Regions from separate parts of the Pseudomonas bijieensis genome, predicted to be linked through region 1. Evidence: riboswitches for the same ligand, from Rfam matches in the RefSeq annotation. Region 1 holds a riboswitch; the other holds the start of a gene.
The links. Region 1 has a riboswitch for cobalamin ahead of GN234_RS07360 (CbtB domain-containing protein). Riboswitches for the same ligand answer to the same signal wherever they lie in the genome.
Positions count from the first base shown of each region.

Region 2: it holds a riboswitch for cobalamin, as region 1 does, so the genes downstream of both, cobO (cob(I)yrinic acid a,c-diamide adenosyltransferase) here and GN234_RS07360 (CbtB domain-containing protein) in region 1, are expected to answer to the same signal.

Region 1 is NZ_CP048810.1:1,743,065-1,754,147, reverse strand. Features, by position in the region: gene GN234_RS07385 (fatty acid cis/trans isomerase) at 1-430, shown strand, start outside; gene nfuA (Fe-S biogenesis protein NfuA) at 547-1,131, shown strand; gene cobM (precorrin-4 C(11)-methyltransferase) at 1,333-2,079, opposite strand; gene GN234_RS07370 (cobalamin biosynthesis protein) at 2,157-2,561, opposite strand; gene GN234_RS07365 (CbtA family protein) at 2,558-3,253, opposite strand; gene GN234_RS07360 (CbtB domain-containing protein) at 3,265-3,453, opposite strand; cobalamin riboswitch at 3,555-3,777, opposite strand; cobalamin riboswitch at 3,992-4,204, shown strand; gene cobW (cobalamin biosynthesis protein CobW) at 4,302-5,366, shown strand; gene cobN (cobaltochelatase subunit CobN) at 5,370-9,143, shown strand; gene GN234_RS07345 (ATP-binding protein) at 9,318-10,319, shown strand; gene GN234_RS07340 (vWA domain-containing protein) at 10,421-10,984, shown strand.
Region 2 is NZ_CP048810.1:5,842,747-5,853,829, forward strand. Features, by position in the region: gene GN234_RS25840 (DUF2066 domain-containing protein) at 1-119, shown strand, start outside; gene GN234_RS25845 (AI-2E family transporter) at 152-1,225, shown strand; gene hda (DnaA regulatory inactivator Hda) at 1,395-2,099, shown strand; gene GN234_RS25855 (C40 family peptidase) at 2,312-2,938, shown strand; gene GN234_RS25860 (C40 family peptidase) at 3,104-3,625, shown strand; gene GN234_RS25865 (PQQ-dependent sugar dehydrogenase) at 3,763-5,073, opposite strand; gene GN234_RS25870 (hypothetical protein) at 5,249-5,833, opposite strand; cobalamin riboswitch at 5,993-6,201, shown strand; gene cobO (cob(I)yrinic acid a,c-diamide adenosyltransferase) at 6,281-6,892, shown strand; gene GN234_RS25880 (cobyrinate a,c-diamide synthase) at 6,889-8,289, shown strand; gene bluB (5,6-dimethylbenzimidazole synthase) at 8,286-8,936, shown strand; gene cbiB (adenosylcobinamide-phosphate synthase CbiB) at 8,933-9,841, shown strand; gene cobD (threonine-phosphate decarboxylase CobD) at 9,834-10,826, shown strand; gene GN234_RS25900 (cobyric acid synthase) at 10,823-11,083, shown strand, end outside.

The DNA of each region.
Region 1 (11,083 bases):
GCGCCCGGCGGCGGGGCTCAAGGTGATCGACCAACTGCCGGAAGCGACCCTGCTGCGCATCGAAACCGCCAGCGGCCATCGTGAGGTCTACAGCCTGCTGCGCAACCGTGCCCACAGCAACGTGGCGTTCCTGCTGGGCGAGGAGGCACGCTACCAGCCGGGTCTGGACACGCTGACGGTCTATCCGGGCGTGCTCAGCAGCTACCCGAATTTCATCTTCAACATCCCCGCCGGGCAAGTGCCGACGTTCGTCGATGCCATGGAAAACGCCCAGGATGCGCCGGCGTTCGAGCGGATTGTCGAGCGCTGGGGCATTCGCCGCAGCCACCCGCAGTTCTGGTACTACTTCCATGACCTGAACCAGTACATCCAGGAGACGGAGCCGGTGGAAAGCGGCGTGCTGGACATGAATCGCTACCAGAACCTCTGATCGGGAGGCCCGGCGACGGAACCCGTCGCCGCTGGCTGCTTTCCCGACAAAAATACTGGGACTTTGTCCGGCGCGTCGATTGGCGTAAACTGCGGGCAAGCCTGCGAGGAGTTCCCATGACCGCTATTACGATTACCGATGCCGCCCACGATTACCTGGCCGACCTGCTGTCCAAGCAGAACACCCCGGGTATCGGGATCCGCATCTTCATCACCCAGCCCGGCACCCAGTACGCTGAGACGTGCATTGCCTACTGCAAGCCGGGGGAAGAGAAAGCCGAAGACACCGCGCTGGGGCTCAAGAGCTTCACCGCGTACATCGACTCGTTCAGCGAAGCGTTCCTGGACGATGCGGTGGTCGATTACGCCACCGACCGCATGGGCGGCCAGTTGACCATCAAGGCGCCGAACGCCAAGGTGCCGATGGTCAATGCCGACAGCCCGGTCAACGAGCGCATCAATTACTACCTGCAAACCGAAATCAACCCGGGGCTGGCCAGCCACGGCGGCCAGGTTTCGCTGATCGACGTGGTGGAAGACGGCATCGCCGTGCTCCAGTTCGGCGGCGGCTGCCAGGGCTGCGGCCAGGCTGACGTGACCTTGAAGGAAGGCATCGAGCGCACCTTGCTCGAGCGCATTCCAGAGCTCAAGGGCGTGCGCGACGTGACCGACCATACGCAGAAAGAAAACGCCTACTACTGATAGGTGTTCGCTGCGGATATAAAAAACGGTGCCCGTGAGCACCGTTTTTTTATGGGCGCAGATCCGACCGCCGCCAATCCCTGTGGGAGCGAGCTTGCTCGCGAAGGCGTCGGCACATTCAACATCGCTGCTGGCTGATCCACCGCTATCGCGAGCAAGCTCGCTCCCACAGGGGATCCCGGTTGGCTCTTGCTGATCGAGTCAGGGCCTGTAGAGATGCGCATGTCCGGCGCGGTACAGCGACGATTCGCTGAACACCTCATTACCCAGCACGCGCCCCACCAGAATCAGCGCCGTACGGCGAAAACCCTTGGCCTGAACCTTCTCGGCGATATCGGCCAGCGTCCCCAGCACCCAATCCTGATCCGGCCAAGTGGCCCGGTGAATCACCGCGATTGGACAATCGGCGCCGTAGTGGGGCAGCAGTTCACTGACGATCTTTTCCAGATGATTGACCCCCAGGTGAATCGCCATGGTCGCCCCGTGCTGCGCCAGGCTGCTGAGTTCTTCCCCAGCAGGCATCGGGCTTTTGTCTGCGTAGCGGGTGAGGATCAGGCTTTGGGAGATGTCCGGCAAGGTCAGTTCGGCGCCCAGCAGGGCGGCGCAGGCTGAGGTCGCGGTGACGCCAGGGATGATCTCGAAAGGGATGTCCAGTTCCCGCAGGCAACGAATCTGCTCACCGATGGCGCCGTACAGGCTCGGATCGCCGGAATGCACCCGGGCCACGTCCTGGCCCTTGAGATGGGCGCTCTTGATCAATTCGATGATCTGTTCCAGGTGCAGCTCGGCGCTGTTGATCACCTGTTCTGCACAATGACCTTCGAGCACGGCCGTCGGCACCAGGGAGCCGGCGTAGATGATCACCGCGCAGTTGCGGATCAGTCGTTGGCCTTTGACTGTGATGAGGTCCGGGTCGCCGGGGCCGGCGCCGATGAAGTAAACGGTCATGACCGGCTCCTGTAGAAGGTGGGTGAGCGTTGCCCAGATGAAAATCGCTCATGATCCTGGGGGCGGATTATCGGGATTTACTCCACAACCGCCAATGCCAACGTGCTCTTGGGGCCTTTTTGGCGAGCGATCAGCAGCGTTGCGGACGTGGCGCCCAATTGGTCGGCCAGGGCCAGGGCGGCGCTTTCAGCGATGCCGTAGCAACCGGTCCGCTCGAAGGCGATCTCCGAGCGGTGACTGAGTCGCCCCTGGTAACCGGCCAACTGCTCGGCGCTGAAGCACGTCAGTGGCAGTGCCAGTTGCCCGGCCAGTTCCAGTAGGCCCGGTTCGTCACGCTTGAGGTCGATACTCGCCAGGGCCTGCACTTGATCAAGTGCGATGCCGTGGGCCAGCAACGCCTCATCGAGCAAGGCCCGCAGCGTACTGGCCGGGCAGCCGCGCTGGCAGCCCAGGCCGATCACCAGGATCGGCGCGGTGGTCATGCGTCGTGGTGGGCTTGGCTATCGCGGCGAAACAGCCAGGCGCTGATCAGGCCCAGGGCCAGCCAGAACGCGACGTTGGTCAACTGCGAGGCAATCTTGAACTGGCTCTCAAGCGCTTCGGGCGCCAGCATCGAGTGGACTTCGGGCTGCGGCGCACCAATGACGTGGGGCACCAGCAACGTCGCCACCCCCAGCACCTTGAGCAGCCAATGCCGACCGAAGGCGACCAAGGCAATGCCCACCGCCGTGGACGCCGCGGTGCCGATCCACCACATCTGCCGCTTGGCCAAATCGGCCGCCGCCGTACCAGGCAGTTCCGGCGGCAGGCCGAGGGTCGGCGCGAGGACAAAGGTGGCATAACCGGCCAGGCCCCAGAGCAGGCCCTGGGAGGTGCGAGTCGGGGCGCGCAAGGTGTACAGGCCCGCCAGCATCAGGGCAAAACCCACCGCGACCACCAGGTTGCCGCCGGTGGTGGACAGCACGCGCTGCCAGCCATCTTCCGGTTCCCAGGCCTCGGCATCATGGGTGTGAGCCACGCCGTCGGCGTGTTCATGGACCTCGGTCGCCGGGGCCTTCTCGAAGGTTTCCGCCTGGAGAATCAGCGGCGATACCCAGAAACTTTGCAGCAGGGTCAGCAGCAGGGCGGCCAGCAAGCCGCTGAAACCGGCGGTCTGCGCGATACGCTTGATCATGTCGTCGGTTCTCAATGGCACGGGAAGGCGGCGCTGTGGCGGGTGTCGTGGGCCGCGTTGTGCACCGCTTCGATGTGGGAGAAACCGGCGAAATAGACCAGGCCGGCACCCAGGATCGAGGCGAAGATCGCAGCGCTCAGGCGTTGGCTCAGGGTGGTGGTGCTGCTGGCGGTGCGGGCGGTGCTGCTGATAGTCGACATGGCGCTTCCCTCTGTTCTTGTTCAGTGGGTGATACGAGCGCAATGAAACCCCGGGCGAAAGCCCGCCAAGGTTCGAACAGCGCCCGCCCACCGCGGGTTTGTTGATGCATGAGTCATGGGCCGGTCTCCGGGCTTGCGAGGGGCCGGGCTTGTGCCTGGCCTGCAAGCGTCACCTTCCCATGTCGAAAGACACAGTGGTTCAGACGCTTCGCTCGCTTACCGTTGCGGGGGCAGCACCGGACTGACGTGGCTTTGAAGTAAAGCACACGATTCACCGGTTTCCCGTTTCACCCTGTGAAGGGCACCCAAAACTAGGCGCACAGGAGAGCATGGGCGGGGGCGGGGCGTCAATTGGCAGGGGTTTCCAGATTGACATCGAGTTGAACCCATCGCGAGCAGGCTCGCTCCCACAATGAATCGCGTCGGACACAACAGTTATGTTCAACAAAGATCAACTGTGGGAGCGAGCCTGCTCGCGATGACGGCAGCCCATGCACCGCAGAACGCTCTGGAGATTGACCCGCCCCCCACACCCTGCGTAGCCTTGCGCCTTCGAGGTTCTTCGGCCTGTGCCGAAGCTAAGAAGGGAACGCGGTCCAAGCCGCGGCTGCCCCCGCAACTGTGAACGGTGCTGTTTCTGCAAGGCCACTGTGCATGCCCATTACAACAGGCGCACGGGAAGGCGCAGCAATCGCCAGTCAATGACTGGCCCGCCGTCAGCCAGGAGACCTGCCTCGACACAGATTCTCACTACAACCGGGCGGGGTGATCCGGTGGCGAAATCTTCCGCGCGTGCCTTGCCTGCGGTTGTCGTCCCGTTTGCCCGCCACTTTGCCAAGGGGCATCGGATGAAAACACTGGCCAAACTTCCCGTCACCATCGTCACCGGTTTCCTCGGCTCGGGCAAAACCACCTTGCTGCGGCACATGCTCGACAACGCCCAGGGCCGCCGCATCGCTGTGATCGTCAACGAGTTCGGCGAGCTGGGCATCGACGGCGAGATCCTCAAGCAGTGCTCCATCGGTTGCACCGAAGAAGAAGCCAACGGCCGCGTTTACGAACTGGCCAACGGCTGCCTGTGCTGCACCGTGCAGGAAGAGTTCTTCCCGGTGATGCGCGAACTTGTGGCCCGGCGCGGCGATCTCGACCACATCCTCATCGAAACCTCCGGCCTGGCCCTGCCCAAGCCGTTGGTCCAGGCCTTTCAATGGCCGGAAATCCGCAGCGCTTGCACCGTCGATGCGGTAATCACGGTGGTCGACAGCCCGGCCGTGGCCGCTGGTACCTTCGCTGCCTTCCCTGACCAGGTCGATGCCCAGCGCAAACTCGATCCGAACCTGGACCACGAATCACCGTTGCACGAGCTGTTCGCCGATCAACTGGCCAGCGCCGACCTGGTGATCCTCAACAAAGCCGACCTGATCAGTCCGGAAGACCTGGCCAAAGTCCGCCTGGAAGTGGCCGAAGAGCTGCCGCCGGCGGTCAAGGTCATCGAAGCCAGCAGCGGTCGCCTGCCGCTGGACGTGCTGATCGGCCTGGGCGCCGGTTCCGAAGAGCACATCGACGGCCGCCACAGCCATCACGACCATCACCACGATGGTGACGATGACGACCATGATCATGACGCCTTCGATTCCATTTCCATCGAGTTGCCCCAGGCCGACGAAAGCCTGTTGCTGGACGCGCTGACGCAACTGGTGGTCCAGCACGGCGTGCTGCGGGTCAAGGGTTTCGCGGCGATCCCGAACAAGCCGATGCGCTTGCTGATCCAAGGCGTTGGTACGCGGTTCGACAAGCATTTCGACCGCCAGTGGGGCGCCGACGAAGCGCGGGTCACCCGGCTGGTGCTGATCGGCCAGGCGCTCGATGCCGCGCTGCTTGAAGCGCAGTTGCGCGCCGCCCTCAGCGCCTAAGCCATGCACCTGCTCAGGACCCAGCCCGGCGGCTTTGTATCGGACGACAACATTGCCGACCTGGGGCAAACCCCCGCTGAACTGGTGATCCTGTGCAGCGGCGACTCCAGCCTGGCGCTGCTGGCCGAGGCGGCCAGGCAATTGCCGGACGATTACCCGGAGTTTCGTCTCGCCAACCCGATGCAGGTGCAGAACCACGCCTCGGTGGACCTGTACTTCGAGGATGTACTGCGCCACGCCAAGGTCATCCTGTTGTCGCTGCACGGCGGTATCGGCTATTGGCGCTACGGCATCGAGCGCCTGATGGAGCTGGCCGGGCGTGGGGTGAAGCTGATCCTGGTACCGGGGGACGATCGCCCGGACCCGGAACTCAGCGACCTGAGCAACGTGCCCATCGAGGATCGCGACCGGCTCTGGCAGTTCTTGCGCCAGGGCGGGTTGGGCAATGCCCTGGACCTGTTTCACAACCTGGGCAGCCTATGGTTCGGCCGCGATTATCCGTGGGGGGAACCGCAAACCCTGCCGCGCACGGCGATCTATCACCCCGCAAACACCAACGCCAGCCTCGGCGATTGGCAAGCCGACTGGCAGGCCGATCTACCGGTGGCGGCGGTGCTGTTCTATCGCTCCCACCTGCAAGCGGCTAACACCGCGTTCATCGACGTGTTCTGCCAGCGCCTGCAAGGGGCGGGGCTCAATCCGTTGCCGATTGCCGTGGCCAGCCTCAAGGAACCCGGTTGCCTCGCGCTGGTGGAAGATTGGCTGGATGAGGTCGAAGCCGGCGTGATTCTCAACACCACCGGTTTCGCCCAATCCAGCCCTGAAGCGCCGCACCTGCGGCCGTTTCGCCGCAACATCCCGGTGATCCAGGCGATCTGTGCCCAGGACAACGAACCCGGCTGGCGCGCCAGCGAACAGGGCCTGGGCCCGCGGGACCTGGCGATGCACATTGCCTTGCCGGAGTTGGACGGACGGATCATCAGCCGCCCCATCAGTTTCAAGGACCTGGCCTGGCGCAGCGAGCGCAGCCAGAGCGATGTGGTCTGTTACCGGGCCGTGCCCGAACGCATGGATTTTGTCGCCGAACTGGCCCGGCGCTGGACCACCCTGGCGCGCCTGCCCAACGCCGAAAAGCGCGTGGCGCTGATCCTTGCCAACTACCCGACCCGGGACGGGCGAATCGGCAACGGTGTCGGCCTGGATACCCCGGCGGCGGCGCTGAATATCCTGCGCGCCATGCAGGCCGAGGGTTATCCATTGCCGGGCGAACTGCCAACCAGCGGTACCGCGCTGATCCAGCAATTGCTCGGTGGCGTCAGCAACGACCTGGACAGCCTCGACTTGCGCCCGTGTCACCAGAGCCTGGCCCTCGACGCTTACCAGGCCCTGTTCGAGGCATTGCCCGAGGCCAACCGCCAGGCGGTGCTGGAGCGTTGGGGCTCGCCCGAGCAGGATCCGATGTTCCGCGACGGGCGCCTGATGGTCGCCGGTCTGCGCCTGGGCCTGACCTTCGTCGGCATCCAGCCGGCCCGGGGTTATCAGGTCGATCCAAGCGCGGTGTACCACGATCCTGACCTGGTGCCACCCCACGGTTACCTGGCGTTTTATTTCTGGTTGCGCCACACCTACGGCGTCCACGGGGTTATCCACGTCGGCAAGCACGGCAATCTCGAATGGCTGCCGGGCAAGGGCGTCGGGCTGTCGGAGAGTTGCTGGCCCGATGCATTGTTGGGACCGCTGCCGAATATCTATCCATTCATCGTCAACGACCCGGGTGAGGGCGCTCAGGCCAAGCGTCGTACTCAAGCGGTGATCATCGACCACTTGATGCCGCCGCTGACCCGCGCCGAAACCTACGGTCCATTGCGTAACCTTGAGCTGTTGGCCGACGAATACTACGAAGCGCAATTGCTCGATCCGCGCCGCGCCCGGGAACTGCAACGGGACATCCTGAACCTGGTGCGTGAGACGCACATCGACCGCGAGCTGCAACTCGATGCCGCGCTCGACAGCGATGCCGACGCAGCGATCTGGCTGCCGCGCCTGGACACCTATCTGTGTGATTTGAAGGAATCGCAGATCCGCGATGGCCTGCATATTTTTGGTGAGTCGCCCAGCGGTCGCCTGCGTATCGACACGCTGCTGGCGTTGCTGCGCATACCCCGTGGCGATGGCAAGGGCGCGCAGTCGAGCCTGCTGCGAGCGCTGGCCAAGGCGTTCGGGCTGGGTTTCGATCCGCTGGATTGTGCCTTGGCCGAGCCCTGGACTGGCGACTGTCCCGAGGCGTTGCGCCGGGTCAGCGCCGAGCCTTGGCGCACCGCTGGCGATACCCGAGAGCGCCTGGAGTTGTTCGCTGCGCAGTTGATCGAGCAGGCCCTGGATGGCGCGGTCGAACAATTGAATGTCTCGGGTTGGGAGGCGGTCAGCAGCATCATTGAAAACCTGCGATCCGTCGTGGCCCCACGCCTGGACGCCTGCGGCCCGGCGGAAATGCGCGGCTTGCTCGACGCCCTGGACGGGCGCTTCGTCCCGGCCGGCCCCAGCGGCGCGCCGAGTCGTGGCCGCCTGGATGTGTTGCCCACCGGGCGCAACTTCTTCTCCGTGGACGTGCGTAACCTGCCCACCACCACGGCGTGGCGTATCGGTTTCCAATCGGCGAACCTGATCCTTGAGCGGCACTTGCAGGATCATGGTGACCACTTGCGTCAGCTCGGCCTCTCGGTGTGGGGCACCGCCACCATGCGCACCGGCGGCGACGACATCGCCCAGGCCATGGCGCTGATGGGCGTGCGTCCGGTGTGGGCCACCGGCAGTCAGCGGGTCGATGATTTCGAGATTCTGCCGTTGAGCCTGTTGGACCGACCGCGGGTCGATGTGACGCTGCGGGTGTCAGGTTTTTTTCGTGACGCCTTCGCCAACCTGATCCGCCTGTTCGATGCGGCGGTGCAGGCTGTCGCCGCCCTCGATGAGCCGGACGACATGAACCCCTTGGCGGCCAAGGTGCGTGGCGAGCGCGAAGCCCTGCTGGCCTCGGGGCTCGAACCAGAGGTTGCGGCTCGCCAGGCCGGTTGGCGGATCTTCGGCGCCAAGCCTGGTGCCTATGGCGCGGGCGTGCAGGGCGCGATCGACGGGCGCTTGTGGCAGAGCCGCGAAGACCTGGCCGAGGTGTACCTGAACTGGGGCGGCTACGCCTACGGCACCAGCGATGAAGGCACTGTCGCCCGGGAGCAGTTCTCCCGGCGCTTGAGCCAGGTGCAGGCGGTGTTGCAGAACCAGGACAACCGCGAGCACGACCTGCTCGATTCCAACGATTACTACCAGTTCCAGGGAGGCATGCTGGCCGCGGTGGAGACCCTCAGTGGCGACGTGGCGGCCAGCTACCATGGCGATCACAGCCAGCCGGATTTGCCAAAGATCCGCACCCTGAAGGAAGAACTCAACCGCGTCATCCGCTCCCGCGCGGCGAATCCGAAGTGGATCGACGGCGTGAAGCGTCACGGCTATAAAGGTGCGTTCGAACTGGCGGCGACGGTGGACAACCTGTTCGCGTTCGACGCCACCACGCAATTGATCGACGATCACCAGTACGCCTTGCTGGCCGATGCCTACCTGCTCGACCCGGACACCCGGGATTTCGTCCGCCAGCACAACCCCGATGCCCTGCGGGACATGACCGAGCGCATGCTCGAAGCGCAGCAGCGGGGGATGTGGCAGGAGCCGGGCGAGTATCGCCAGGCGCTGGAGAGTTTGTTGTTGGACATAGAAGAAGAGAACTGACATGAGGATGACAGGCGCGCATTTGTGGCGAGGGAGCTTGCTCCCGCTCGGCTGCGCAGCAGTCGTCATTCTGAAACAGCACTGGGACCTCAGATTCTGGGGGCCGCTTCGCGCCCCAGCGGGAGCAAGCTCCCTCGCCACAGGGAACCTCGCACATTTCATGAGACATTCAATATGACCGACACCCCCCATTTCCCGCTCTCCGCTGTGGTCGGCGCCGATGACTTGAAGCTCGCCCTGTGCCTGGCCGCCATCGATCCGAAAATCGGTGGCGTGCTGATCGAAGGCCCGCGAGGCATGGCCAAGTCCACGTTGGCCCGAGGCCTGGCGGATCTGCTGGCCAGTGGTCAGTTCGTCACCTTGCCCCTCGGTGCCACTGAAGAGCGGCTGGTGGGGACCCTCGATCTGGACGCAGCTTTAGGAGAAGGGCGCGCGCAGTTCTCTCCCGGCGTGCTGGCCAAGGCCGACGGCGGCGTGTTGTACGTCGATGAAGTGAACCTGCTGCCCGATCACTTGGTGGATCTGCTGCTCGATGTGGCCGCCAGCGGCACCAACCTGATCGAACGCGACGGAATTTCCCACCGACACCCGGCGCGTTTTGTGTTGATCGGCACCATGAACCCGGAAGAGGGCGAACTGCGTCCGCAATTGCTCGACCGTTTCGGCCTGAACGTGGCTCTCGACGGTCACACCGCACCCGCCGAGCGCGGGCAGATCATTCGGCGCCGCTTGGATTTCGACAGTGATCCGGCGGGGTTCTGCGCGGAATGGGAGATGGCCCAGCAGCAGCTGCGCGAACGTTGCCAGCAGGCGCGCAACCGCTTGGCCGCGATTGCCCTGGATGACGCGGCGCTGGCGCAGATTACCGAGCGCTGCTTTGCCGCCGGGGTCGATGGCTTGCGCGCCGATCTGGTCTGGCTAAGGGCTGCCCGGGCCCATGCCGCTTGGCGTGGAGCGGATGTCATCGCCGCTGAAGACATCGATGCTGTCGCCGAGTTTGCCTTGCGTCACCGTCGACGCGGGCATTCGGCACCGACACCGTCCCAGGCGCCGCAAACACCTGTCAATGCAACGGCTCAGCCCAGCGAAGGCCAGGGCCAGTGGGGTGATTTGCCGGCCCAGGCATTGCCGACGGGTGCCCGGCGTGAAGTGCCGAGCTGGCCAAAAAAGCCCTAGGCATTCGCCCCCGTTCACCGGCGGGGGCGAATGCCAGACCCCGTGCCGGACGGCTCGACCAGGGGCGCCAGGGCCGGAGCAAAGCGACGACCAGTGGTGTGGTGAACTGGCCGGGCACGTTACTCAATGGCCGTCCACGCCTGCATGAAGACCTGCGTTTTCACGGTCGCCACCGCTCGGCCCATGAGCTGTGGCTGGTCATCGTCGATGCCTCGGCCTCGACCCGTCGGCATCGAGCCCTCAGCGATGGCAAAGGCTTGCTGGCGCAACTGTTCGACGACGCCTACCGACAACGCGCCCGCTTGGCCCTGCTGACGGCCAGCGGCACTGCGCCGAACTGGCGGGTGCAAGGGCTCAAGGCCTCCGCCGGCCTGCGCAACTGGCTCGATGGCCTGGGCGCCGGTGGCGGTACGCCGTTGCTGGCGGCGCTGAACGAGGCCGGGCGGTGGTTGACGGCGCGACGCAAGCGTTTCCCTGCGGAGCAGCAGCGGGTGTTGGTGATGACGGATGGGCGAGTGAAAGAAGGGCTGGCACTGCCATGCCTGGATTGCCCGTGCCTGTTGATCGACATCGAGCGCGGCCCGATTCGCCTGGGTCGGGCCCGGCAACTGGCGGGGCAGTTGGGGGCGGAGTATCGGCATATCGATGAAGGGCTATCTAGCTGAGATTTACGGTGTTGGATCGAGCCTCATCGCGAGCAGGCTCGCTCCCACATGGATTGTGTTTTGAACACATGACGACTTACCACCAATGGCCCCTTGTGG
Region 2 (11,083 bases), 2.6 Mb from region 1:
AAATTCCACCCGGCGAGGCCGTCGCGCCAGTGCCTGTGGCGCCGCCAGCCGCCGATGGTTCGGTCCCGGTTGCAGCGCCAGCGCCTGCGCCAGCAGCCAATTTGCGGTTCCGTTGGTAGGTTTTCTTTCTTTATATAGCTAGGAGTGGTTCATGGGCGATACGCGGCGTTGGTTCTGGTTGGGTGGGGTCGCCCTGCTGTTCGCGTTTATCTATCTGCTGCATCCGATCCTCACGCCGTTCCTGGTTGCGCTGTTGTTGGCCTATCTGTTTGACCCGGTGGTGGATCGCCTGGAAAAACTCGGCCTGTCGCGGACCTGGGGTGTGGTGACGGTCTTTGCGTTGTTCACTTTGATCGTGGTCGCGCTGTTGCTGGTGCTGATACCAATGCTCGCCAAGCAACTGCTGCGCCTGTACGAATTGGCGCCGCAGATGCTCGATTGGTTGCAGCACAGCGCGGTGCCGTGGGTGCAGTCGAAACTGGGGTTGTCGGACGGTTTCTGGAAGTTCGACAAGGTCAAGGCCGCCATCAGCGAGCACATGGGCCAGACCACCGACATAGTCGGAGTGGTGTTGAGCCAGGCCACGGCTTCGAGCCTGGCGTTGATCGGCTGGCTGGCGAACCTGGTGCTGATTCCCGTGGTGGCTTTCTACCTGCTGCGGGATTGGGATCTGATGATGGCCAAGATCCGCAGCCTGCTGCCACGTCATCGCGAAGAACGCATCATGACCCTGACCGGCGAATGCCACGAAGTGCTGGGGGCGTTCGTGCGCGGACAACTGCTGGTGATGGTGGCCCTGGGTTTCATCTATGCGGCTGGGTTGATGTTGGTCGGGTTGGAACTGGGACTGTTGATCGGCTTGATCGCCGGGCTGGCGGCCATCGTGCCGTACATGGGCTTTGTGATCGGGATTGGCGCGGCATTGATCGCCGGGTTGTTCCAGTTCGGCGGCGACTTGTACCCGATGGTGGGTATCGTGGCAGTGTTCATGGTCGGGCAGGCCCTGGAGGGCATGGTGCTGACGCCGCTGTTGGTGGGCGACCGCATTGGTCTGCATCCCGTGGCTGTGATCTTCGCAATCCTGGCAGGGGGCGAGTTGTTCGGCTTTACCGGGATCCTGCTGGCGTTGCCGGTGGCGGCGGTGATCATGGTGCTGGTGCGTCATATGCACGATCTGTACAAAGATTCGGACATCTACAGCGGCGCCGAAGACCCTGACCTGTAGGGCAAATGATGGGTGGGGTGTCAGGGAAACTGACGCTCCGCGCCCTTGCCGCTGCAAACCTTTGATTTTGCTCGTGGTCCGGCGCATTGTGCGGTCCGCGTCACGGGTATAAACTTTGCGCACTTTACACAGAGGCCACTAACGGTTCCTTGGGAACTGTTCAGTCAGCATGAAACCGATTCAGCTGCCCCTAGGTGTGCGTCTGCGTGATGACGCCACCTTTATCAACTACTACCCAGGCGCCAATGCCGCTGCACTCGGCTATGTCGAGCGGCTTTGCGAAGCCGACGCCGGCTGGACCGAGAGCCTGATTTACCTGTGGGGCAAGGATGGGGTAGGGCGCACGCACTTGTTGCAGGCGGCTTGCCTGCGCTTCGAGCAATTGGGCGAACCTGCGGTGTACCTGCCGTTGGCCGAGTTGCTCGATCGCGGCGTGGAAATCCTCGACAACCTGGAACAGTACGAACTGGTTTGCCTGGACGATCTCCAGGCCGTGGCCGGCAAGGCTGATTGGGAAGAGGCGCTGTTTCATCTGTTCAATCGGTTGCGCGACAGTGGTCGACGCTTGCTGATCGCCGCATCGACGTCACCGCGGGAGCTGCCAGTGAAGCTGGCGGACCTCAAGTCCCGTCTCACCCTGGCGCTGATTTTCCAGATGCGCCCGCTGTCCGACGAAGACAAGCTCCGTGCCTTGCAGTTGCGCGCTTCCCGACGTGGCCTGCACCTGACCGACGAAGTCGGGCATTTCATCCTCACCCGTGGCACCCGCAGCATGAGTGCATTGTTCGAGCTGCTCGAACGCCTCGACCAGGCCTCACTCCAGGCCCAGCGCAAGCTGACTATTCCTTTTTTGAAAGAAACCTTGGGTTGGTAGAACCTTTCCAACTAGTGGCTCTTAGCCTGCTTTGGACACGGCGAAACCCGCGGCCCTGCTGGGTTGCAGGCCTCGTGAGATTCAAAATGGGCTTAAGCGCTTAGATGTAAACGTAAAACCGAGAAGTCACATTTGCATCGATTGAATTTGCAAATGAGGTTGATAGAAGGCATAGTCTCGCCATCTTTACTACTTCAGCCACGGTCGTGCCCATGCTAAATCGCTTCGCACCCCTCGTGCCTCTCGCACTCGTTACCCTGTTGTTCGGTTGCGCTGCCCACTCTCCAGTGTCCCAGCAAGAGCAACAACCACAGGTCAAGAACTCCGTTACCGCCCAGTCTTCCTCCGTTGCGTTCCAGGAAGAAATGGCCTCCGACAAAGAGCTCGCAGCCTTCGCCGGCAGCAAGCCTTACCAGCTTCCAGTACTGGCCGACAGCATCCTGGAACGCGGCATGTCGTTGATCGGTACTCGCTACCGTTTTGGCGGGACCTCTGAAGCCGGCTTCGATTGCAGCGGTTTCATCGGTTACCTGTTCCGCGAAGAAGCCGGCATGAACCTGCCGCGCTCCACCCGTGAAATGATCAACGTGAACGCCCCACTGGTAGCACGCAACCAGTTGGAGCCCGGTGACCTGCTGTTCTTCAGCACCAACGGTCGTCGTGGTCGCGTCAGTCACGCCGGTATCTACCTGGGTGACAACCAGTTCATCCATTCCAGCAGCCGCCGCAGCGGTGGCGTGCGGATCGACAGCCTGGGCGACAGCTACTGGAGCAAGACCTTCATCGAAGCCAAGCGCGCCCTCGCCATGGCACCGACTGTGATGACTGCTCGCAAGTAAGCACACAGTTTGTAAGGCAAACTTAAAGTCTTACTTGAAGTTTGCCACATAGTCGCTAGAATCCTTGATCATTGATTGATGGCAATCCGCCTGCGTACTACGCAGGCGGATTCGTTTTCATGCCCACGGCAGAAAAGCCGCATCCAGATCAGGATTGTTCTGCATATGTCGACGTCGGCCCGCCTCGCTCTCATGTTCCTCGCCGCGCTGCTCAGTGCGTGTGCCAGCCGTACACCGCCGCCGGCACCGGTGGTCTTTGCCCCCTCGCAATCCTTTTCCCCGGCCGCCGAAGATGTGCTCTTCCGAGCGCTGGGCCTGGTGGGGACGCCGTACCGTTGGGGGGGTAACACACCGGATTCGGGTTTTGATTGCAGTGGCCTGATTGGTTATGTCTACCGCGACGCCGCTGGCATTTCCTTGCCGCGCTCAACCCGCGAAATGATCGGCATGCGTGCTCCCGATGTCGGCAAGGAAGCCTTGCAGACTGGCGACCTGATTTTCTTTGCCACCAACGGCGGCTCCCAGGTCAGCCACGCCGGGATCTATGTGGGCGAGGGGCGTTTTGTTCATGCGCCGGCCACTGGCGGTACGGTCAAGCTCGATAGCCTGTCCAAGGCTTATTGGCAGAAGGCCTACCTGAGCGCCAAGCGGGTGTTGCAGCCGGAGCATCTGGCGCGTAATCCCTGAGTTGTTGTTGCCCTGATCTGTGGGAGCAAAGCTTGCTCGCGAAACAGGCGCCTCGATCTCTGACAGACCGCATCGCTTCCATCGCGGGCAAGCCTTGCTCCCACAGTTCGGGCGGCGCTCACAAGGGTGTGTCGGCCTTATTTGCCTGACACCCGCCAAATCTTGTTCCCCACATCATCCGCCACCAACAACCCGCCCTGCTTATCGATCACCACGCCCACTGGCCGGCCCTGGGCTTTTTCGTCGGCATTCAGGAAACCGGTCAACACATCCACCGGTTGCCCTACTGGCTTGCCGCCGTTGAACGGTACGAAAATCACTTTGTAACCACTGTGGGGCTTACGGTTCCAGGAGCCATGCTGGCCGACGAAAGCCCCTTCGGTAAACGGTGCGGGCAAGGTGCTGCCCTCGGCGAAGCTCAGGCCCAATGAAGCGGTGTGGGGGCCGACGGCGTAGTCCGGGGCGATGGCCTTGGCCACCAGCGTCGGGTTCTGCGGTTCGACCCGGGTATCGACGTGCTGCCCGTAGTAGCTGTAGGGCCAGCCATAGAATGCGCCGTCCTTGACCGACGTGATGTAGTCCGGCACCAGGTCGCTGCCGATCTCATCCCGCTCGTTCACCGCCGTCCACAGCGCGCCGCTGCGGGGCTCCCAGGCCAGGCCGTTGGGGTTGCGCAGGCCCGAGGCGAAGATCCGGTGATTGCCGCTGGCACGGTCCACTTCCCAAATGGCCGCGCGACCCTCTTCGGCCTCCATGCCATTTTCCGCGACGTTGCTGTTCGAGCCCGTGGTGACGTACAACTTGCTGCCATCGCGGCTGGCAATCACGTTCTTGGTCCAGTGGTGGTTGAGCGTGCCCCCGGGCAGATCGACAACCTTGGTCGGTTGCGCCTTGATTTGCGTGTCGCCGTCCTTGTAGGGGAAGCGGATCAGTCGGTCGGTATCGGCCACGTACAGGTCATTGCCCACCAGGGTCATGCCGAACGGCGAGTTGAGGTTTTCCAGGAACACCGTGCGGGTTTCGGCGATGCCGTCGTGATTGGCGTCGCGCAACAGTGTGATGCGATTGGGGCTTGGCACTCCGGCGCCGGCGCGGCCCATGACCTTTTTCATCACCCAGCCACGGATGCCCTTGGCGTCGTCCGGCTTGGGCGGAGCGTTGGTTTCGGCCACCAGCACATCACCGTTGGGCAACACATACAGCCAGCGCGGATGGTCCAGCCCTTCAGCGAACGCGCCCACTTGCAGGCCCTGGGCTGGGGTTGGCTTGGCGCCTTCGGGCCAGCCGATGGCTTCGGCGATGTTGACGGTCGGGACGAGAGTCTTGTTCGGTTCGGGCAGCTTCGGCGCAGGCCCGGTGCCATCGGACACTTGCAAGGTGGAAGACTCGCCGCAAGCGACAAGCCCGGCGGCGAGGGCGACGATCAGGAGATGGGGTGGCTTGAGCATGCTGGCTTCCCTATGAATGCATGTAGTTATTCATAGAGGAGCGTAGACGCGCGATGGTTCAACTGTGGATATGGCAGTCAGTCAGGCATTGCTGTGGTGTCTATGGATGTTGTATCTGCTGAAAATCCAATGTGGGAGCGAGCTTGCTCGCTCCCACAGATCGTTCCTGAAGGAATCAACCGTGGGCCTGTTTGAACAGTACCGCGATGCCTGGGTGATAATGCCCGGCTTCGTTGCGCAACTTGCGATAGGCGTAAGGGAAGTACCAGGCCACGGCGCAGGTGTTCTCCTTCTGCAGGTCGTCGACCATGTCCTGCAATTCTTCGGGCGTGGCGCTTTGCTGGGCCTTTTGTGGTGAGACGAACAGGCAGCCCAGCTTCAGGTCGCTGGCGTAGCTGATGCGTTTGGCGTCGCTGGTGGCTTCCGACAGCGGTTGGGTCAGGTTCAGGTTGGTGACCTTGGGCCAGCGTTGGGTGGCTTGGATAAAGGCGCGCTCATCGGCGCCGGCGATGAACAGATCGGCGCTGACGTTGCGTTCGCCTTCTTCATTCTGCTTGCGGGTCGGCGCGCTCTGCAGCGTGACCATCTCGGCCATCCAGGCGGCAGCCGACAACAGGCCAAGGTTGGCCCGTTCATCGAACCAGTACGGGGTGTCGTTATCGCCGCGCACGGCGTTGTAGCGGTCGATACAATCAAACCAGCGTTCCAGCACCGGGCGCAGGAATTCCAGCTTTGGATTGCTGATGAGCATGCCTTGCATGTTTTTGCCCTCTTGTTCTTGTGATATCGGGTCATGATGCCTATTTGATATCACTTGCCGTAGCGTGGCACAAGATTGGCGTCATTTTATTGATCGGGGCCAATGTTTGGTGCATGGCCCATGGCGGCTTTAATTGACGCTCCACCCCCAACCCTCTAACCTTCGCCGCTTGTTTCAGGTGCTCTATGACCCCGGTCGATAGAGTGAAACAGGGAAGCCGGTGAGTGCACACGAACCCGGCGCTGCCCCCGCAACGGTAAATGAGTCAACGCTGTGCCTATGCCACTGTGTCGTCGACATGGGAAGGCGCGCAGCCAGGCATTGCGCCGCTCATGAGCCCGGAGACCGGCCTGATTCATCCAACGGCATCACGGTGGGCGATGCCAGGCTTGTTGCCGTCTTTTTTTGTGCCCGCCCGCCGTTATCCAATCCCAACGGAGAGCTCCCATGACCGACACCCCTGATCGCGACGAACGCCACCTGGCGCGCATGCTGCGCAAGAAAGCCGTGATCGACGAGCGCATCGCCAATTCGCCGAACGAATGTGGCTTGCTGCTGGTGCTGACCGGTAACGGCAAAGGCAAGAGCAGCTCGGCGTTCGGCATGCTGGCCCGGTCCATGGGGCACGGCATGCAATGTGGGGTGGTGCAGTTCATCAAGGGGCGCAACAGCACCGGTGAAGAGCTGTTTTTCCGCCGGTTCCCGGAGCAGGTACGTTTTCATGTGATGGGCGAAGGGTTTACCTGGGAAACCCAGGACCGCCAGCGCGACATCGCCGCCGCTGAAACTGCCTGGGCCGTATCGCGGCAATTGCTCAGCGATCCGTCCATTGGCCTGGTGGTGCTTGATGAGCTCAATATCGCCCTCAAGCACGGTTACCTCGACCTCGATCAGGTGTTGAGCGATCTGCAGGCCCGTCCGCCGATGCAGCATGTGGTGGTGACCGGTCGCGGCGCCAAGCCGGAGATGATCGAGCTGGCCGACACCGTGACTGAAATGGGCATGATCAAGCATGCGTTCCAGGCGGGCATCAAGGCGCAGAAAGGCGTCGAACTGTGAGTGATGCTCGCCACTGCCCGGCAGTGCTGATCGCCGCTCCGGCCTCGGGACAAGGCAAGACCACCGTCACCGCGGCGCTGGCCCGGTTGCATCGCAACCAGGGACGCAAGGTGCGCGTCTTCAAGTGCGGCCCGGACTTCCTCGACCCGATGATCCTGGAGCGGGCCAGCGGCGCGCCGGTCTATCAATTGGACATGTGGATGGTCGGCGAGCAGGAGAGCCGTCGGCTGTTGTGGGAGGCCGCCGCTGAAGCAGACCTGATCCTGATCGAAGGGGTGATGGGGCTGTTCGACGGTACCCCGTCCAGCGCTGACCTGGCGCGGCATTTTGGCGTGCCGGTGCTGGCGGTGATCGACGGCACGGCCATGGCCCAGACTTTCGGCGCCCTGGCCCTTGGCCTGGCGCGTTATCAGCCGGACTTGCCATTCGCCGGAGTATTGGCCAACCGCGTCGGCACCCTGCGCCACGCACAATTGCTCGAAGGCAGCCTGACCGAAGGCCTGCGCTGGTACGGCGCGTTGTCCCGGGAAACCGGCATCGAATTGCCCAGCCGTCATCTCGGCCTGGTCCAGGCCCGTGAATTGAATGACCTCGACCTGCGCCTCGACGCGGCGGCCGAGGCCTTGGCCGGCAGTTGCGAAGTAGAGCTGCCGCCAGCGGTGGCATTCGCCGCGCCCGAGGTGATCGCTGTTGAGCCGTGGCTCGCTGGGGTACGCATCGCCGTGGCCCGTGACGAAGCGTTCGCCTTCACCTATGGCGCAAGCCTTGATCTGCTGCGGGCCATGGGCGCGCAATTGAGCTTCTTTTCGCCGATCCATGACAGCGAGCTACCCGAGGCGGACAGCCTGTATCTGCCCGGCGGTTATCCGGAACTGCACCACGTCGCGCTGGCCCGGAACACGGCGATGCTGGCGGCGATCCGTGCCCATCATGCCGCCGACAAACCGTTGCTCGCCGAATGCGGCGGCATGTTGTACCTGCTCGATTCATTGACCGATGTCGACGGCGTGCGCGCCGAACTGCTGGGTTTGCTGGCCGGCGATGCGCAGATGCAGAAGCGCCTGGCGGCCCTGGCGCTGCAATCGGTGGATTTGCCGGAAGGCAACCTGCGTGGGCACACCTATCATCACTCCCTGACCAGCACCGAGGTTGAACCGATTGCCCGTGGGCATAGCCCCAATGGCGGGAGAGGAGCGGAGGCGGTATTCCGGCAGGGGCGGATGACGGCTTCCTATGTGCATTTTTATTTTCCGTCGAATCCGCGGGCGATTGCCGGGTTGTTTGCGCCTGATCCTGAGACCGCTATCGCGAGCAGGCTCGCTCCCACAGGGGATTGTGTGATCTCAAGTGCTGCGCTAGCCAGTGTGGGAGCGAGCTTGCTCGCGAAGAGGCCATGACAGATACCGCTTTCTCCCAGACCGAACGCGAAGCGGTCTACCGCGCCATCGCCGAACGTCGTGACATGCGTCACTTCACCGGCGGCACGGTCGAACCGGCCCTGCTGCGCCGTCTGCTGGAAGCCGCGCACCAGGCCCCCAGCGTCGGCCTGATGCAACCATGGCGATTCATTCGCATCAGCGACCGCGCCTTGCGTGGGCAGATCCGCCAACTGGTGGAGCAGGAACGCGTCCGCACCGCCGAGGCCCTGGGCGAGCGCAGCGATGAGTTCATGAAGCTCAAGGTCGAAGGCATCGACGATTGCGCCGAAGTGCTGGTGGCGGCGTTGATGGATGATCGCGAGCGGCACATCTTCGGTCGCCGGACCTTGCCGGAAATGGACCTGGCCTCGCTGTCCTGCGCAATCCAGAATCTGTGGCTGGCCTCTCGCGCTGAAGGGTTGGGGATGGGCTGGGTATCGCTGTTCGAACCCCAGGCCCTGGCCGACCTGCTGGGCCTGCCCGTCGGGGCCAAGCCGCTGGCGGTACTCTGTCTGGGCCCGGTCGAGGGATTTTATCCGGCGCCAATGCTCGCCCTGGAAGGTTGGGCGCAGCCGCGTCCGCTCAGTGAACTGCTGTATGAAAACCATTGGGGTGTGAGCCCATGAGTGTGGCGTTGCTCAGTGCCGCTGCGGTGGCGCTGGATGCGCTGTTGGGCGAGCCCCGGCGCTGGCATCCGTTGGTGGCGTTCGGTGGCTTTGCCGATCGCATCGAACAACGCTTCAATTCCGGCGGGCGCGGCTGGCGCAGCCACGGGGTGACGGCGTGGATCATCGCCGTGGTGCCGCTGACCCTGCTGGCCACGGCTCTGTCCTGGGCGCCTGTGGTGGGTTGGCTGGTGGAGATCCTGGCGTTGTACTGTGCCCTCGGCCTGCGCAGCCTTGGCGAACATGTCGAGCCGGTGGCGCGGGCGCTGCGCAGTGGTGATCTGGACGAGGCGCGCCTGCGAGTCGGCTATCTGGTCAGCCGCGAGACGGCAGAACTGGACGAGACCGCCGTGGCCCGCGCCGCCACCGAATCGGTGCTGGAAAACGGCAGCGACGCGGTGTTCGCCGCGCTGTTCTGGTTCGCCGTGGCTGGCGCGCCCGGCGTGGTGCTGTACCGCTTGAGCAATACCCTCGACGCCATGTGGGGCTATCGCAATGAACGCTTCGAACGCTTTGGCTGGGCGGCGGCGAAGATCGACGACGTGCTCAACTACATCCCGGCGCGCCTGGTGGCGTTGACCTACGCGCTGCTCGGCAAGACCCGCCTGGCGCTCAAGTGCTGGCGCACCCAAGGCCCAACCTGGGACAGCCCCAACGCCGGGCCGGTGATGGCCGCGGGTGCCGGCGCGCTGGGCGTCGAGCTGGGCGGGGCGGCGGTTTATCACGGCGAACTGCACCAACGTCCGCCCTTGGGCGAAGGCTTGTCGGCGAGTGCCGACTCCATCGATCGCGGCTGGCAATTGGTCCAGCGCGGGGTATGGTTGTGGTTGCTGATTCTCTGCCTGGGAGCTGAGTTTTATGCTTGAACACGGTGGACGCCTGCGCAACGCGGCCCGGCAATACGGCATTGCCGAGGCGGATTGGCTCGACCTGTCCAGCGGCCTGGCGCCCTGGCCATTCGACGTCCCGGTTATTCCCCAGCGGGCCTGGGCACGCCTGCCGGAAACCGATGATGGTTTGGAGCAGGCCGCCTGCGATTACTACGGTGCGTTGGATGTGCTGCCGGTGGCCGGTTCGCAGATGGCTATTCAGTTGTTGCCGCGTTTGCGTCGGGCCGGCAAGGTCGGCGTGCTTTCGCCGTGTTATGCCGAACATGCCGAAGCCTGGCGCCGCAGTGGCTACATCGTGCGCGAAGTGTTGGCGTCGGAGGTGGATTTCTTCATCGACAGCCTCGATGTGCTGGTGGTGGTCAATCCGAACAATCCCACGGGCCTGAGCCTTGCGCCCGAGCGCTTGCTGGACTGGCATGCCCGCCTGGCCCAGCGCGGTGGCTGGCTGGTGGTGGATGAAGCCTTCATGGACATCACACCGGCGCTGAGCCTGGCGGCGCACACCCATCTGGTCGGGTTGATCGTGCTGCGTTCGTTTGGCAAGTTCTTTGGCCTGGCCGGGGTGCGCCTGGGTTTTGTCTTGGCCGAGCGCCGCTTGCTCAAGTTGCTCGCCGAACAGGTCGGGCCATGGGCCGTCAGCGGGCCGACCCGGGTCTTGGGCCAGGCGTGCTTGCTGGACAGCGACGCCCACGCCCGTCAACGCCAACGCTGCGAAGCCACCAGCCAACGCCTGGCGCTGGTGCTCGAGCATCACGGTTTCAAGCCTCAGGGCGGCTGCGGATTGTTCCAGTGGCTGGTCACCGAGCACGCCGAGGGGCTTCACGATTTCATGGCCCATCGCGGCATTCTCCTGCGGTTGTTCACCAGTACCGGCAGCCTGCGCTTCGGACTGCCGGCTGACGACGGCGAATTCCTGCGCCTCGAACAGGCCTTCGAGGCCTACGCCAAGGACGTTCAATGACCACAGTGATGGTGCAGGGCACCACCTCCGATGCTGGCAAAAGTACCTTGGTTACGGCGCTGTGCCGCTGGGTCAGGCGCCAGGGTGTGAGCGTGGTGCCGTTCAAGCCGCAGAACATGGCCCTCAACAGCGCCGTGACCGCCGACGGCGGCGAAATTGGCCGCGCCCAAGCCGTGCAGGCCCAGGCCGCCGGGCTCGAACCGCATACCGACATGAACCCGGTGCTGCTCAAGCCCAACAGCGACACCGGCGCCCAG